2 regions of the Methylobacterium sp. NPDC097929 genome follow, and region 2 is predicted to be linked to the other one. Evidence: riboswitches for the same ligand, from Rfam matches in the RefSeq annotation. Region 2 holds a riboswitch; the other holds the start of a gene.

Region 1 (5,930 bases), on a different contig from region 2:
CCGGCCCGACCTCGCCGACATCCGCCTGCGCGGGATCGTCGAGGCAGATCGATACGTCGCCGGGGAGCCGGCACGGGTCGTCGCCCCCGCCGCGCCCCTGCGCCGGGCGCCGCGCCCGGCGTCGGGGCTCGACACGCAGGTCGTGATGGGCGACGCCGTGACGGTGTTCGACCGGCGCGACGGCTTCGCCTGGGTCCAGATCGCCCGGGACGGCTATGTCGGCTACCTGCCCGAGGCCGCGCTCGGGCCCGCCGATCCGGCGCCGACCCACCGGGTCGCGGCTCTGCGAACCTTCGTCTACCCGGCGCCCGACCTGAAACGCCCGCACGTCGCGCATCTGAGCCTCGGCGCCGCCCTCGCGCTGGAGGGGGACGAGGGCGAGTACGCGCGGCTCGCGCAGGGCGGCTACGTCTTCGCCGGCCACGTCGTGCCCCTGGGCTCCGCCGAACCCGATTTCGCGGCCACCGCCGAGCAATTCGTCGGCACACCCTATCTCTGGGGCGGTCGCACCAGCCTCGGCCTCGATTGCTCCGGCTTGGTCCAGCTCTGCCTCGAGACGGCGGGCCGCGCCTGTCCGCGCGATGCCGACCAGCAGGAGCGGGCCCTCGGCGCGCCGCTGCCGCCGGGGCTCGACGGCTTGGCGCGCGGCGATCTCGTGTTCTGGAAGGGCCATGTCGGGCTGATGCTCGACGCCGACCGGCTCATCCACGCCAACGGCCACCACATGGCGGTGGCGGTCGAGCCGCTGCGCGAGGCGGTCGAACGCATCGCCGCCAAGAGCTTCGGCGCGCTCACCTCGATCCGCCGGCTCGCTCCGCGCGCCGCCTGATCCGTCAGGGGGCGCGCAGGCTCTCCGGGGCGAGCGCGGCCAACGCCTCGGCCAATGCATCCACCTGCGCCTCGCTGTGGGCGGCCGAGAAGGCGATCCGAAGGCGGGCCGTGCCGGGGGCCACCGTCGGCGGGCGGATCGCGACGACGAGGAAGCCGCGCGCCTCCAAGGCCGCCGAGAGGGCGAGCGCCGCCTCCGCCTCGCCGACGAGGACCGGCACGATCGGACTCGTCGCCTCCGGCAGCCCGAGCCGCGCGGTGAAGCGGCGGGCGAGCGCCAACGGCCGGGCGGCGCGCTCCGGCTCGGCCTCGACGATGTCCAGGGCCTTGCGCGCCGCGGCGGCGGAGGCCGGCGGCAGGCCGGTGGTGTAGACGAGGCTGCGCGCGCGGCTCGTCAGCAGGTCGATCACCGACCGCGAGGCGCAGAGATAACCGCCGTAGGAGCCCAGCGTCTTCGACAGCGTGCCCATCTCCAGCGGCGCCCGGATGCCGGGCTCGACCACGCCGAGACCGTGCGCGTCGTCCACCAGCGTCCAGGCGTCGTATTCCCCCGCGAGCGCCAGGATCTCGGGCAGCGGCGCCCGGTCGCCGTCCATGCTGAACACCCGCTCGGTCAGGATCAGCGCCCGCCGCGCCGTGCCGCGATGCTCGGCCAGCAGGCCGCGCACCTGCGTCAGATCGTTGTGGGCGAAGCGCATGACCCGTGCGCCCGACATCCTCGCGCCCGCGAACAGGCAGGAATGGCCGAGTTCGTCGATCAGGATCAGGTCGCCGGCGCCGACGAGGGCGGGGGCGATGCCGAGATTGGCCAGATAGCCGGAGCCGAAGACGAGGGCCGCCTCCTTGCCCTTGTGGCGGGCGAGCCGCTCTTCGAGCGCGACGAGCGGAGGCGAATTGCCCGTCACCAGCCGCGAGGCGCCCGCGCCCGCGCCGTAGCGGGACAGTGCCTCGGCGGCCGCCGCGATCACCCGCGGCTCGTGGGCGAGGCCGAGATAATCGTTGCAGGAGAACGAGACGAGGGCGCGGCCTCCCCGATCCGCTGCCGCATCGGGGCCGCGGGCGGTGGCCACGAGCCGGCGGCGCAGCGCGGCCGCATCCAGCCCGGCGAGTTTCTCGCGGGCGAAGGCGTCGAGGCTCCGGGTCGGGTCTTGCGACGAAGGGGTCTGGGACATCGCGCCTGAAGGCGGCGGCAGCCGAGGGATGTCAAGCACGGGCCGCGCAGGGCCGGTCACGGCCGGGTCGAACCCGGCTCGGGTCCGCGCGTTGCCGGAGGCTTTCGAGGGAACCGTCTCATGCCCCGTCCCATTCTCGCCGCCCTGCTGCTCGCCGCCGCCTGGGCCATCGGCGGTCCCGCCCCGGCTCTTGCCGGCCCGGCCCAATCCTATCTGTTCGGGGAGCAGCGCTTCCGCAAAGCCTGCCGGCCGCCGCTGAAATACGCGGCCGGAGCTTGCGTCCGCCGCTGCCCGGCGGGCTTCGAGAGCTTCCGCGGCTATTGCCGCCAGCGCAACATGATGCGCTGATCGTCACCGGCGTCGGCTTGCGCGCCCTCGGGCAAAGTGCGAGCCTTCCGGCGTCCGATACAGACGATACGGGAGAGCCCAGGCCGCTCGCGAGAGAGGCTATGGCGCCGACGGAGCAACCACCCCCGGAAACTCTCAGGCACAATCACCGTATCGTTGGACAATCTGGAGAGAGGCGCCGTCCGGCGTCCACCGAAGGAGAAACCTCGCTCAAGATCCGAGTGAGGGAAGCTCTCAGGTAAGCGCGACAGATGGGGGCAACTTGCCAGCCGGCCGGCGGGCAAGATCCGTCTGTCGTGGAGTGCCCGATGAGCCTGCAAGCTGCCGGGGCCTTGAGCCCCGCCGCCCCCGTTTCCGCTGATCCGCTGGCGCAGACGCCGCTGCACGCGCTCCACCTGCGCCTCGGCGCCAAGGTGGTGCCGTTCGCAGGCTACGCGATGCCGCTGCACTACCCCGGCGGGCTGCTCAAGGAGCACCTGCACACGCGGGCGGCGGCCGGGTTCTTCGATGTGTCTCACATGGGCCAGGTCGCGCTCACCTCCCGCTCCGGCGATGTCGCCGAGGCGGCTCGCGCCCTTGAGGCGCTGATCCCGATCGACATTCTCGGCCTGGCGGAGGGGCGCCAACGCTACGGCTTCCTGACGGATGCGGCCGGGGGCATCCTCGACGACCTCATGGTCGCGCGCCTGCCCGACCGGCTGCACGTCGTCGTCAACGCGGCCAACAAGGCCGCCGATGTCGCGCATCTGCGGGCGCATCTCCCCGAGGGCATCGACATGGCGCTCGTGCCGGATGCGCTGATCGCGTTGCAGGGGCCGAAGGCCGCCGAGGTGCTGGCGCGGCTGACCCCCGAGACCGCGGGGATGCGCTTCATGGACGTGCGCGCGGTCGCGATCCTCGGCGCGTCCTGCCTCGTCAGCCGCTCCGGCTATACCGGCGAGGACGGGTTCGAGATCGCCGTGCCCGCCGAGCGGGCCGAGTCGGTGGCCGAGGCCCTGCTCGCGGAGTCCGAGGTGCTGCCGGTCGGCCTCGGTGCTCGCGATTCCCTGCGCCTCGAAGCCGGCCTGCCGCTGCACGGGGCCGACATCGACCCCGGTACCAACCCGGTCGAAGCGAGCCTCGCCTGGGCGATCTCGCCGGCCCGCCGCCGGGGCGGCGCCCGCGAAGGCGGGTTTCCGGGCGCGGACACCATCCTCCGCGCGATGGAGGCCGGGCCGTCCCGCCGACGCGTCGGCCTGCGCCCCGAGGGTCGAGCGCCGGTGCGGGCGGAGGCTCCGCTCTTCGCCGCCGAGGCCGGCGGCGAGCCGGTCGGCCGCGTCACCTCCGGCGGCTTCGGCCCGAGCGTCGGGGCGCCCGTCGCCATGGGCTTCGTGCCGGCCGCGCTCGCCGCCCCCGGCACCCGCGTCTTCGCCGAGGTCCGCGGCCAGCGCCTGCCCGCCACCGTCTCCTCGCTTCCCTTCGTCCCGGCCGGCTTCAAGCGCGGCTGATCTCTCTCGTGTCAGGAGTTTTGACCATGCTGCGTTTCACCGACGAGCACGAATGGCTGCGCCTGGACGGCGACGTCGCCACGGTCGGCATCACGGCGCATGCCGCCGAACAACTCGGCGACCTCGTCTTCGTGGAGCTTCCCAAGGTCGGAGCCACGCTCACCAAGGGCGAGGCGGCCGCGGTGGTCGAGTCCGTCAAGGCGGCCTCCGACGTCTACGCGCCGCTCTCCGGCGAGGTCACCGAGGTCAACGAGGCGGCGGTCGCCGACCCGGCCTCGGTCGGCGCCGACCCGCAGGGCGCAGGCTGGCTCTACCGGCTCCGGCTCGACGACCCCTCCGCCATGGACGCGCTGATGGACGAGGCGGCCTACGCGGAGTTCGCGAAGTAGCCAGCTCCAAAACCCTCCCCCCTCCGCGGGGGAGGGTGCCTGCGGAGCAGGCGGGAGAGGGGAGCGACGCTTTCGGACGATGCGGAGCCGGCCCCTCACCCGACCCCCTTCGGGGGCCACCCTCTCCCGCGGAGGGGAGAGGGACGCTCAGCCCATTCGCCCGAGAGGCACTCCCATGAAATACGACCGCCACGACCCCTTCGATTTCGCAGCCCGGCGCCATATCGGCCCCAAGCTCTCCGAGATCGACCAGATGCTGGAAACGGTCGGCGCCAAGTCGCTGCACGCGCTGATCGACGAGACCCTGCCTCCCGACATCCGGCAGGCCGAGTACATCGACTTCGGGGTCTCGCTCACCGAGCGGCGCTCGCTGGAGAAGCTGCGCGCCACCGCCAACAAGAACCGGCTGCTCGTCTCGCTGATCGGCCAGGGCTACCACGGCACGACGATGCCGCCGGCGATCCAGCGCAACATCTTCGAGAACCCGGCCTGGTACACCGCCTACTCGCCCTACCAGCCGGAGATCAGCCAGGGCCGGCTGGAGGCGCTGCTCAACTTCCAGACCCTGGTCTGCGACCTCACCGCGCTCGACGTGGCCAACGCCTCGCTGCTCGACGAGGCGACCGCCGCGGCCGAAGCCATGGGCATGGCGCGCCGCGTGGCGAAGTCGGACCGCAACTCCTTCTTCGTCGATCGCGACTGCCTGCCCCAGACCATCGCCGTGCTGCGGACCCGCGCCGCGCCGCTCGGCTGGGAGATCGTCGTCGGCGATCCCTTCCAAGACCTCGACCCATCGACCGTGTTCGGCGCGCTGTTCCAGTATCCGGGCGTGAACGGCGCGGTTCACGATTTTTCCGAGGTCATCGCCGCGCTTCATGACACCGGGGCGCTCGCCGTGGTTGCCGCCGACCCGCTGGCGCTGACGCTGCTGAAGGCGCCGGGCGAGATGGGCGCCGACATCGCGGTCGGCTCGATGCAGCGCTACGGCGTGCCGATGGGCTATGGCGGCCCGCACGCCGCCTACCTCGCGACCCGCGATGCCCACAAGCGGGCGCTGCCCGGCCGCATCGTCGGCGTCTCGGTCGATGCCCGCGGCAACCGCTCCTACCGCCTCGCGCTCCAGACCCGCGAGCAGCATATCCGCCGCGAGAAGGCGACCTCGAACATCTGCACCAGCCAAGTGCTGCTCGCGGTCATCGCCTCGATGTTCGCGGTCTATCACGGGCCGGCCGGCCTCAGGGCCATCGCGCTGCGGGTCCACCGCGACGCCGTGCGCCTCGCCGCCGGACTGGAACAGCTCGGCTTCACCGTCGAGCCCGCGCATTTCTTCGACACGATCACCGTGCGGGTCGGCGCGTTCCAGGGCGTGATCCTGAAGAGTGCGGTCGAGAACGGGGTCAACCTGCGCCGGATCGGCACCGACCGCATCGGCATCAGCGTCGATCAGCGCACCCGGCCCGACACCATCCAGGCGGTCTGGCGCGCCTTCGGCGGCGATCTCGCCTACGACGAAACCTATCCCGAGCCGCGCCTGCCGGCGGCTCTGGAGCGGACCTCGGAGTACCTGACCCACCCGATCTTCCACATGAACCGGGCCGAGAGCGAGATGACGCGCTACATGCGCCGGCTCAGTGACCGCGACCTCGCGCTCGACCGGGCGATGATCCCGCTCGGCTCCTGCACGATGAAGCTCAACGCCACCGCCG
Region 2 (5,930 bases):
CCCGCCTGCAGCGCCCGCTCCGCGCCCGCCACCGCGAACAGCGCGAGGCCCAGGGCGTCGAGCCAGATCAGGAAGCGGTAGCGGGATTGCGGGATGTGCGCGGCGAAGAAGACGAGGCACGAGACGAACAGGCAGGCCAGCAGGTAGCTCGGCTCGCGGGTCCAGAACACCGGCGCGCCGAGCAGCAGGTCGCGGATCGTTCCGCCGCCGATGCCCGTCGCCGTGCCGAGCACGGCGAAGCCGACGAAGTCCATCTCCTTGCGGGAGGCGACGAGGGCTCCCGTGACCGTGAAGACGATCACGCCGAGCCAGTCCAGGGTCGCTGTTGCGGTCTCGAACATCGCAAGGGGTCTTTATTTGAAGAGCAGGACTTGGTTGTCGGCGCGCGGGCGTTCGTCCCACTCGCGCTGCACCATCACCTCCGGCTGGGAAGTCTTCACGACGACCGTGGTGCCGAGGGGCACGCGCCCGTAGAGATCGAGGATGTCCTCGTTGAGGAGCCGGATGCAGCCCGAGGAATCCGTGCCGCCCACCGTCCAGGGCTCGTTGGTGCCGTGGATGCGGTAGAGCGTGTCGTGCGCGCCCTGATAGAGATAGAGGGCGCGGCAGCCGAGCGGGTTGTTCACCCCCGGCTCGACGTAGCGCGGGAGATCGGGCCGACGCTTCAGCATCGCCGGCGTGGGCCGCCAGCCCGGCCACTTCGCCTTGCGCCGGACCGCCGCGATGCCCGACCACGTGAAGCCGGCCCGCCCCACCCCGATGCCGTAGCGGAGCGCGGTCCGGCCCTCCAGCACGAGGTAGAGGAAGCGCTCGTGCGTATCGATCACGACGATGCCGGCCCGCTCCGGCCCGTCGTAATCGACGCGTTGCTTGCGGAATTCCGGCGGCACGAGCGCCAGATCGACCTTGGGGATGTTGAACGGCTCGTCCGGGATCTCGCCGATATACCAAGCCTCGCGGTTCGAGGACGGGGCGACGGGCTCCGGCGTCTTCGGCGCCTCGGGCTCGGTGTCCCAGAAGAACGCCTGCGCGCGGCCGGGAGCCAGGACGGCCGCGGCGAGGAGAAGGGATCGACGGGTGGGCAACATCGGATGACATCCAAGCTGTGTTTGGGGGCGGGCTGTGTTCGGAGGCAGGCCGTGTTCGAGGAGACGGCGCGCGTCGGCGCGCCGCGGCAGGCCACGGGCACGCATCGACGGGTCGGCTCGCGGCACGGGCCGGCCGGCTTTCGGACAAGGTGAGGCGGGCGCGAGCCGAGCGCGGCTCGCAGCGGGGCGGACGTTAAGCGGGTGTCATCGTGCAGACCTCCGAGGACGCGTCGCGTGCGGTGTGCACGCAGAGCCCCCTCTGTCATCGGCCTGAGAGTTTCGCCGGAGTCTCGAAAGGCTCGGCTTACACCATCGGCGGGAGCGTCGGCTCCGCTTTCCAGAGTGTCGAACGAACGAGCGGTCCGGGTGCCTGAGAGTTTCCGGGGCGGTTGCTCCTTCGGCGGCCGGTTCGCACCGGCTCTCTCCCGCTCGTCGATGCCCCCGACTTGGCCGCTCGTTTGAGGCCGAATTGTGAGACCAGCCGCATAATTCGTTAGCTTGCGATCAAATAAGTGCGCTGCCGCACGGCTGCGCCTGAACGGCAAGAGCATCCCGCGCCGCCTGGGCCCCGCCGGAGCGCTTTCGTGCCGGCATCGCCTTCGGCGCCGCGCTCAGCCTCGCGACTCTGTGGGCGGCCGGCGCCGGTCTTCTCGTCGGCATCGCCGCGGTCGTGGCGCTCGCCATCGCCGCGACCGTCCCTGTCATCGGCCCGGACGGCGAGGATGTCGCCGCCTCCATCGCCTTCACGGCCGTGCTCGGCGTTCTGGTGGTGCTCGCCCTGCCGTTGCTGGTGCCGCTGCTCGGCCTGTCGCCCGTTGCGCAGCGGGTCGAGGATCACGGCGCGAGAATCATGGCACGGGACACGGATCGATCGCAGTCATCCGACCCTCTGCCGGCGGTTCCGACGCCGGTCCGAAGGCGTCGAAGGCTACTTCGGGGAATGCGCGCCCGAAACACCGCCCCTCACGCTCGGAGCTGGTCGATAACGATCGCGTGTGTGGTGCAAGTATACCAGCGAAACGCGCATTTCCCCTGGAACTCGCTTGCGCACAACCCGTTAGTGGCCCGCTGTCGCACCGGCAGTAACAAAGATTAAGGGCTGTTCCGAGCTGTGACCGCGGATGTCGACAGACATGAACTCCGGCAGATCATCGCCGGGTTGAGCGAGGGGGTGATCCTGGTCGAGCCCGACCAGACCATCGCCTACGCCAACGCGGCGGCCCTGGCGATGCACGGCGCCGAGAGCCTCGACGAGATCGGCGCGACCGTCGATGCCTATCGCGAGCGGTTCGCCCTGCGCTACCGCAACAACCGCCAGCCCGAGACCTACCCGATCGAGCGCGTCGTGGCCGGCGAACAGTTCCACGACGTCGTCGTCGAGGTCCGGCGCGCGGACAGGCCGGATCGGGACTTCGTGCACTCGCTGCGAAGCCTCGTCGCCACCGACCGGCAGGGCAATCCGAGCTGCCTCGCGCTCATCCTCAAGGACGTGTCCGACCAGTTCGAGGCCGAGGAGCGCTTCGAGCGCACCTTCAACGCCAACCCGGCCCCCGCGATCATCACGCGCCTGTCCGACCTGCGCCACGTGAAGGTGAATGCCGGCTTCCTGGAGATGAGCGGCTTCACCCGCGACGACGTGATCGGGCGCAGCGTCTACGAGGTCGACGTGCTGGCCAATGCCCGCAACCGCGACCTCGCCGTGGCCCGCCTGCACGAGGGCGGCACCATCCCGCAGATGGAGGCCTGCCTCGCCCTGCCCGGCGGGGGGAGCCGCTTCGTGATCGTGGCCGGGCAGCCCATCGAGATGGGCGACGAGCCCTGCATGCTCTTCACCTTCGCCGACCTCGAACTGCGCAAGAAGGCCGAGACGGCCCTGCGCCAGAGCGAGGAGCGCTTCGCCAAGGCCTTCCGCCTCACGCCCGTGCCGACCGTGCTGGTGCGGGCAGGCGACATGCACGTCACCGGCATCAACGAGGCCTTCAGCCGCGTCTTCGGCTTCGGCGAGGACGGGATCGTCGGACGCAGCGTCGCCGAGGCCGGTCTCTGGGTGACCGAGGCGCAGCGGGTCGCCTTCGACGCGGCCCTGGCCCGGCAGGGGCACGTGCTGGGGGTCGAGGTCTGCCTGCGGCACGAGAGCGGGACCAACCTCGACTGCCTGATCTCCGCCGAGCGCGTCGCCATCAACGACACCGACTTCGTCCTCCTCGTCCTCCAGGACATCACCGACCGCAAGCATACGGAGCGGGAGCTGTTCGACGCCATCGAGACGGTGATGGCCGACACCTCGTGGTTCAGCCGCGGCCTGATCGAGAAGCTGGCCACCCTGCGCCGGCCCGGCCAGGAGAGCGCCGATGCCTCGGCGCCCAATCTGACGGTGCGGGAGCGCCAGATCCTGAACCTGATCTGCTCGGGGCTCGACGACGACGCCATCGCGCGCAAGCTCGGCCTGTCGCGCAACACCGTGCGCAATCACGGGGCCGCGCTCTACCGCAAACTCGGCGTCCACCGGCGCACCGAGGCCCTGGTCTGGGGCCGGGAAAACGGCTTCCCCTATCCGATATCTGGTAGTTAGCACCTGCTCTACTGGTATTTTCTTACCATTGATCTCTCGCGAAACCCCCACATCTGAGGATCAACCCGGTTTCTCCTCGCACAGGACGCGGTGCCCCATGAGCGAACGAAAGACCGGGCGAGAGAACGAGACCTCCGCCGAGCGCCTGAAGGCTTCGGTGAAGGACGCCATCGGCAAGCTGACCGGCGCGAGCCGGAACGAGGCCGAAGGCCGGCGCAGGGACCGCGCGCCGCCGGGAACGGCGAAGCCGCGCGGGCGCTGAGCGAACCCCATCCGCGGCTCCCGTCCAGGGCGCGGTCATCATCCACCGACGACAGGAGAACGACATGGTCGATATCGACAGGATCACGGGCGCGGCCAAGGAATTCGGCGGCAAGCTCCAGGGCGCGGCCGGCGACGCGACCGGCTCTCGGAGCGACTCTCTCGAGGGCCGCGCCCGCGAGGCGGCCGGGCAGGCCGAGAACCTCTACGGCCAGGCCAAGGACGCGGTCCGGACCGCGGCGGACGAGGCCTACGACTACGCCGAGGACGCCTATGAGCGCGGCGGCCACTACCTGAGCCGGGGCCGGCGCGAGGTCAGCCACGGGGTCGCCGAATACCCGCTCACCTCGCTCCTGATCGCCGGCTTCGTCGGCTTCGGCCTGGGCCTGCTGCTCAACGCGAACCGCGACTGAGCCCCTCTTCAGACTTTCCGACGATCCGAACTGCCCGGAGTCAAAGCGTGACCATTCAGACCACCGTTCCCCCGCTCGCGGCCGACGCGCAAGCCGACACGCGCGCCGTCCTGCTCAACCAAGTGTCGTGGGGCGCCGTCTTCGCCGGCAGCGTCACCGCCCTGGTGACCCAGGTCATCGTCAACCTCGTCGGCGTGGGGGTCGGCCTCGCTTCGGTCGGCACCACCGCCGCCGACAATCCGGAGGCCTCGACCGTCTCGCTCGGCGCCGGGCTGTGGTTCGTGGCCTCGGGCATCGTGGCCTCGCTCGCGGGCGGCCTCATCGCCGGCCGCCTCTCGGGCAAGCCCCTGCCCGGCACGGCCGCGCTGCACGGCCTCGTCTCCTGGGCCGTGACCACGCTCGTCGTGCTCTACCTGCTGACCTCGGCGGCCACCGGCCTCGTCGGCGGCACCCTGAGCTCCGTCTCCGGTGCGCTGGGCGGCGCGGGCAACCTCGTCGGCGGCACGGTGCAGACGGCCGCGCAGGCCGCCGCCCCCTCGCTCTCCAAGATCTCGAACCCGCTCGACGGCATCGAGCAGCGGGTGAAGGAGCAGACGGCCGGCCAGGACCCGCAGGCCGCCCGCGACGCGGCGGTCGCCGCAATCCGCGCCCTTCTTTCGGGCGATGCGGCCGACAAGCAGCAGGCCGAGACCCGCGCGGCCGATGCGCTGGCCCGGGCGCAGAACATCCCGGTCGATCAGGCCCGCCAGCAGGTGCAGGACTACAAGAAGCAGTACGAGCAGGCGGTCGCCACGGCCAAGCAGAAGGCCGAGGCCGCCGCTCTGGCCACGAAGTCGGCCGCGACCCAGGGCGCCTTCTACGCCGCTCTCGCCCTGCTCCTCGGTGCGCTCGCCGCCTATCTCGGCGGCCGCCTCGGCGCCCCGAAGCCGGCGACCCTGGTCGGCGCCTACGACGCCCGCCGCGTCTGACGCCCCCGAACCCGACTCCCGCCGCGCCGTCCCGGCCGGCGGGAGCCTCCCCCGATCGGCCGCACGGGTGACGATCGACCCGCGATGAAGGAGAGAATCCGATGAGCAGCACCACCGACAAGATCAAGGGCCTCGCCAACGAGGCCGCCGGCAACGTCAAGCAGGGCATCGGCCGGGCGACCGGCAACGACAACCTGACGGCCGAGGGCAAGGCGCAGGCGCTGAAGGGCGAGGCGCAGCAGACCGTCGGCAAGGTCAAGGACGGCGCCAAGGGCCTCGCCGACAAGATCACCGGCAAGAACTGAGAAGAACCGAGCCTGCATCGGGAGAGCCGGCCCGTCCGGCCCCGTCGCTCCGACCCACAGCCGAAGGAGAACCGCATGAACCGCGACCAGATCCGTGGTGCCTCCCGTCACCTCAAGGGCCGTGCCCAGACCGCGCTCGGCGGCCTCGCGGGCGATCCCGTCCGCCAAGTGCGCGGCGCCGTGAACCAAGTGGCCGGCGGGGCGCAGTACACCTACGGCCGGGCCCGTGACCGCGCCGAGGATCTCGCCGAGGACGGCCGCCACCTCGCCCACGCCGCCCGCGAGCGCGCCGACGACCTGATCGGCGACGGCCGTCATCTCGC

What was found. Region 2 has a riboswitch for glycine ahead of ACPCJR_RS19810 (L,D-transpeptidase). Riboswitches for the same ligand answer to the same signal wherever they lie in the genome.
Region 1: another riboswitch for glycine. It lies ahead of gcvT (glycine cleavage system aminomethyltransferase GcvT); the one in region 2 lies ahead of ACPCJR_RS19810 (L,D-transpeptidase).

Annotation. Positions count from the first base shown of each region.
Region 1 covers NZ_JBMVEP010000004.1:163,261-169,190, reverse strand. The annotation lists gene ACPCJR_RS13235 (C40 family peptidase) at 1-829, shown strand, start outside; gene ACPCJR_RS13230 (aminotransferase class I/II-fold pyridoxal phosphate-dependent enzyme) at 834-2,000, opposite strand; gene ACPCJR_RS13225 (hypothetical protein) at 2,121-2,348, shown strand; glycine riboswitch at 2,408-2,509, shown strand; gene gcvT (glycine cleavage system aminomethyltransferase GcvT) at 2,657-3,835, shown strand; gene gcvH (glycine cleavage system protein GcvH) at 3,862-4,224, shown strand; gene gcvP (aminomethyl-transferring glycine dehydrogenase) at 4,400-5,930, shown strand, end outside.
Region 2 covers NZ_JBMVEP010000010.1:5,227-11,156, forward strand. The annotation lists gene ACPCJR_RS19805 (trimeric intracellular cation channel family protein) at 1-341, opposite strand, end outside; gene ACPCJR_RS19810 (L,D-transpeptidase) at 354-1,088, opposite strand; glycine riboswitch at 1,437-1,526, opposite strand; partial or broken gene ACPCJR_RS19815 (putative sulfate exporter family transporter) at 1,636-1,905, shown strand; gene ACPCJR_RS19820 (helix-turn-helix transcriptional regulator) at 2,200-3,660, shown strand; gene ACPCJR_RS19825 (CsbD family protein) at 3,758-3,922, shown strand; gene ACPCJR_RS19830 (CsbD family protein) at 3,987-4,334, shown strand; gene ACPCJR_RS19835 (PhnA-like protein) at 4,382-5,302, shown strand; gene ACPCJR_RS19840 (CsbD family protein) at 5,404-5,607, shown strand; gene ACPCJR_RS19845 (CsbD family protein) at 5,683-5,930, shown strand, end outside.